2 regions of the Alishewanella sp. HH-ZS genome follow, and region 2 is predicted to be linked to the other one. Evidence: predicted binding sites of a transcription regulator. Region 2 holds the regulator's gene; the other holds the start of a gene.

Region 1 (2,185 bases), on a different contig from region 2:
GTGAAGCCGCAGTTTCAGCTGGGGCATCTATGTTACCATTGGATAGTTGGGCAGCGAGTTCGGCTTTTTTCATTGGTCCGAACAACGGGACTATACCTAAGATAACCAGTGGCACCATAATCAGTGCCAACCAGGCATACACCATGTAAGGAATGGCTGAGATATAGGTTTTTATGCCATTGGGGTCGGTTTCCGGCGCGATACCGTTAGCAACCAGCAGACCTCCGAAGAAAATGGCCCAGGTTGAAATTGGCACCAGCACACACATTGGTGCGGCGGTTGAGTCAACCACATAGGCCAGCATTTCGCGCGATACCTTGTATTTGTCGGTGATCCGTTTCATGGTTTCGCCGACGGTTAAGGCATTTAAGTAATCATCGATAAAAATAATCAGACCCAGAAAGTAGGTCATGAACAGCGAAGGTTTGCGGCCACTGGCATACTGCTGCGCCATTCGACCAAATGCGAACGCACCACCGGTATGGACCAGCAGCGCAATTAAGGCGCCAAAGCCACCGCAGACCAGGATTAACCAGCCAATGGTTTCGTCCTGCATCACGCGCACGGAGGTTTCACCCAAGTTAAACAACGCTTCCTTTGGTGAACCCAGAAGTAACAAACCGGAAGCAGCGCCTAATACCAACGCCAGAATAGGGCGCTTTAACCAAACGGCGAACGCCAGTACGACTAAGGCAGGGATCAGGCTAATTGCAGAGGGTTCAACGGCGGCCGCTTCGGCCGCCGCAGCAATAGGTTCGGCCAGACTCTCTAAAGATGCATCTGCTGACATGGTTTTTTATTCTCATAATAAAAGCCGGGACAGGCCGGCAAAGTTAACTGAACCGTTGCAGCAGATTGGACAACTCAACGGAGCGGAACACTGCGCGGAGCTCTGGCTAAACCACCGGTTTAGCTGCATAAGTATCCAGCGCAGGTTTGTCTGATCTTTATGCAGACAAACGCGTGCATCATAGCAAAAAAACGATTTTGCACAATTGGAATCTTTGTGTCTGATATAGGGTAGCAGCTGTCAGCTATTTTTACAGGCTAATACTTGCGTTTGAATTAACTCAAGCCAAGTCAAGGAGTTATTTTATGGCACGCTCTATGCTAAATCTTCTTTGTAGTTCACCGTCAGACGAGCATTAAGCGAGCTGATAAAACATTTTGCAGGAGCGAGAAAATGAAGAAAATTTTGAAAGGTGCCATCGCAGGGGTTGCGTTGTTACTTGCGCCCTTCACCCAGGCGGCCATGGTTACACAGTGGGATTATACAGTTACGTTGCAGTGGGTAGACTGGACATTCGGTGCGGGAACAGGTACTCAGACGACATCACCTTCATTGTTGACCTGGGGGTCATCAGGTGGTAACCATGCGGTACTTGGTGGCACCCGTAGTGGCCTTGGTATTACCGAGTCACCTGCTGATGGTATCGTTAACACCAACGGTCCTGCTGCTCTTACCAATATTGTGACGCATTACAACAATACGCTGAGCGGCAGCCATGCCACCTTAACTAATGCTGTGCTCCAGTCAACCTTGCTGTTAACCCCGCTGAACCCGGTTGGTGATACACTGGATTTACTGGTTGCTAATTTCAGTATCAATTTTATTGAAACACCGAATCAAAATCCGTGTCCATTCCCATCGTTATCGGTTTGTGACGATATTTTTGTTATCTCAACTGATGCGTTGAATGCGTCTTTTGACTATAACGGTTTTACCTACTTTATCAGTATCATTGAGACCAGTGGTTCTTTGAATCCAATGGACGCCGCAACCTGTGCGCAAGCAGGTATTGTTGGTCCTTGTTTAGGTTTTAAAACACAAGAAAACCAATTTACCGCTGCCCAATTTGCGTTCCTGATCACCACTGAACCTGTGACTATTGTTGCTGCACCTGGTGTGCTGGCGCTGATGGGCTTAGGCCTGATAGCGCTGGTAGGTGTACGTCGTCGCAAGCAGTTAGTGGCATAGTATTAATAGTTAAATAAAAAATGCCGGCATAGTCCGGCATTTTTTTATGGTCAGGTTACCCCCGGAAAGGGGGCTGTCGGGATAGAAATTACCGACGACTATAAGGCGGCGATTTCGGCCTGCTGCGCTTGCAGTTTGTTTACAGCCTGCTCCAGTTCAGCCAGTTTGGCGCGCTCTTTCTCCAGCACCGCTTCCGGTGCCTTGGCA
Region 2 (2,185 bases):
GCGGGAAACCCTCGATGTCTGCGAAATAGCCTATATTGTCAGTCATGGTGAATTAATTGCCGCCGGCTCGCCGCAGGATGTGTTAGCGAATCAACAGGTCCGCGATGTATACCTGGGTGAGCAATTCAGGCTATAGTAGGGCAATCAGCGTCAAGTCCTCCACCCGCTGACACGGAAGGCGCAATCAGGCGGCACAGACCGCAGCCACTTCCAGGATGGAGGGGATATACTCAGGAGAGAATCAGACTTACATGAAGCCGTCTTTACAACTTCGCCTTGGCCAACAGCTAACAATGACGCCGCAGCTGCAGCAAGCGATCCGCTTATTGCAGCTTTCCACCATTGAGCTGCAGCAGGAAATTCAGGAAGCGCTGGATGCCAACCCCTTGCTTGAGCCCGACGACGACTTCGAACCGGGCACGCCCGAGACCGACCTGAGCCTGTCGAATATCAACCGTGAAGAAAGCAGCGGGTCAACGTCTGACAGTGAAGACTACCAGGCTGGTAATGACGATTATCCGGAATTTAATGACGTTAGTGAGCGCGATACCAGCGAGGCAATGGCCGAGCAGAATATCCAGGAGGACTTACCACTGGACAATAACTGGGACGATTTAGTCAGTGCCGCCCCGGTCAGCAATGGCGCCCTGCCAGACGAGGATCTGGTATATCAGGGCGAAACCACTGAAACCTTGCAGGATTATTTGCGTTGGCAAATGGACCTTACCCCTTTTTCTGAGACAGACCGCGCCATTGCCGAAGTCATTATTGAAGCCGTCGATGAAGCCGGTTTACTGACCATAGATGTGGAAGATATCTTAGCCTCACTGCAGCTGCCGGATGTCGAAGCCGATGAAGTCGAGGCTGTATTAAAACGGATCCAATTGTTTGACCCTGTCGGTGTGGCGGCCCGCTCAGTGAAAGAGTGCTTGCTGATCCAGCTACGGCAGTTTGATCCTGCCACCCCCTATTTAAATGATGCAAAACAAATAATCAGCGAATATACCGACTTTTTAGCTAACCGGGACTTTCGTTCTTTGATGCGGGTGACTAAACTCAAAGAAGATGAGTTAAAAGAAGTGATGCGCCTGATCCACAGCCTGAACCCGCGCCCCGGCGCCGATGTGATCAGGCAGGAACAGCAATATGTGATTCCTGATGTAGTGGTTACCAAGGTTAAAGGTCGTTGGCAGGTGGAGCTGAATCCGGATGCCATGCCCAAAGTGAAAATCAACCAGCAGTATGCTGCGCTGTCCAGAACGGTCAGAAGCAGTACCGACAGCCAGTTTATCCGCTCACATCTGCAGGAGGCGAAATGGTTTTTGAAAAGTCTGGAAAGCCGCAACGAAACCTTGCTAAAGGTCGCCAACTGTATCGTGCAACAGCAACAAGCCTTTTTTGAGCATGGCGAAGAGGCCATGAAACCCATGGTATTAAATGATGTGGCAGAAATGGTAAGTATGCATGAGTCAACAATTTCCCGGGTTACTACCCAAAAGTATATGCATACGCCGCGCGGAATTTTTGAACTTAAATTCTTCTTCTCCAGTCATGTTAGTACAGAGAGTGGTGGTGAATGTTCATCTACCGCCATCCGTGCCTTTATTAAGAAATTGGTGGCAGCAGAGAACCCGGCTAAGCCACTGAGTGACAGTAAGATGGCAGAAATCTTATCCGAACAGGGGATCAATGTCGCAAGGCGTACCATCGCCAAGTACCGTGAATCGCTGTTTATTGCGCCATCTAATCAACGAAAGACCTTGCTGTAAGTGTCTTAACAAGAAGGAAGAGTCTATGCAAATCAACTTAACTGGCCGTCATGTAGAAATTACCGACTCTCTGAGAGAATATGTAGACAGTAAATTTTCCAAGCTGGAGCGTCATTTCGAGAATATCAATAACGTGCATGTTATTCTGAACGTGGAAAAACTGAAGCAAATCGCTGAAGCCAAAGTACATTTGAACGGCGGTGAAGTTTTTGCTGTGTCAGAGGATGAAAATATGTATGCTGCAATTGACCAGTTAATTGATAAACTGGACCGGCAAGTGATTAAACACAAAGAAAAGTTGTCGCGACACTAACCATGATAAATTTAAGCGCTATGCTGGAGAAGAACTGCACCAAGAGTGCAGTTCTTTTTAACAGCAAAAAACGGATCCTCGAATATATTGCCGAGCTGGCTCA

Evidence for each region. The regulator sigma-54, encoded in region 2, starts transcription at its own class of promoters, with help from an activator protein. The targets are predictions, from matches to a motif close to GTTGGCACGNNNNTNGNNT.
Region 1: the regulator sigma-54 is predicted to act here: its motif matches at 1,095-1,113, upstream of A9165_RS15105 (THxN family PEP-CTERM protein).

What each region holds. Positions count from the first base shown of each region.
Region 1 covers NZ_LZEJ01000053.1:1,239-3,423, forward strand. The annotation lists gene A9165_RS15100 (Na+/H+ antiporter NhaC family protein) at 1-790, opposite strand, end outside; gene A9165_RS15105 (THxN family PEP-CTERM protein) at 1,184-1,978, shown strand; gene A9165_RS15110 (valine--tRNA ligase) at 2,077-2,185, opposite strand, start outside.
Region 2 covers NZ_LZEJ01000014.1:41,865-44,049, reverse strand. The annotation lists gene lptB (LPS export ABC transporter ATP-binding protein) at 1-136, shown strand, start outside; gene A9165_RS07500 (RNA polymerase factor sigma-54) at 252-1,769, shown strand; gene hpf (ribosome hibernation promoting factor) at 1,795-2,082, shown strand; gene ptsN (PTS IIA-like nitrogen regulatory protein PtsN) at 2,085-2,185, shown strand, end outside.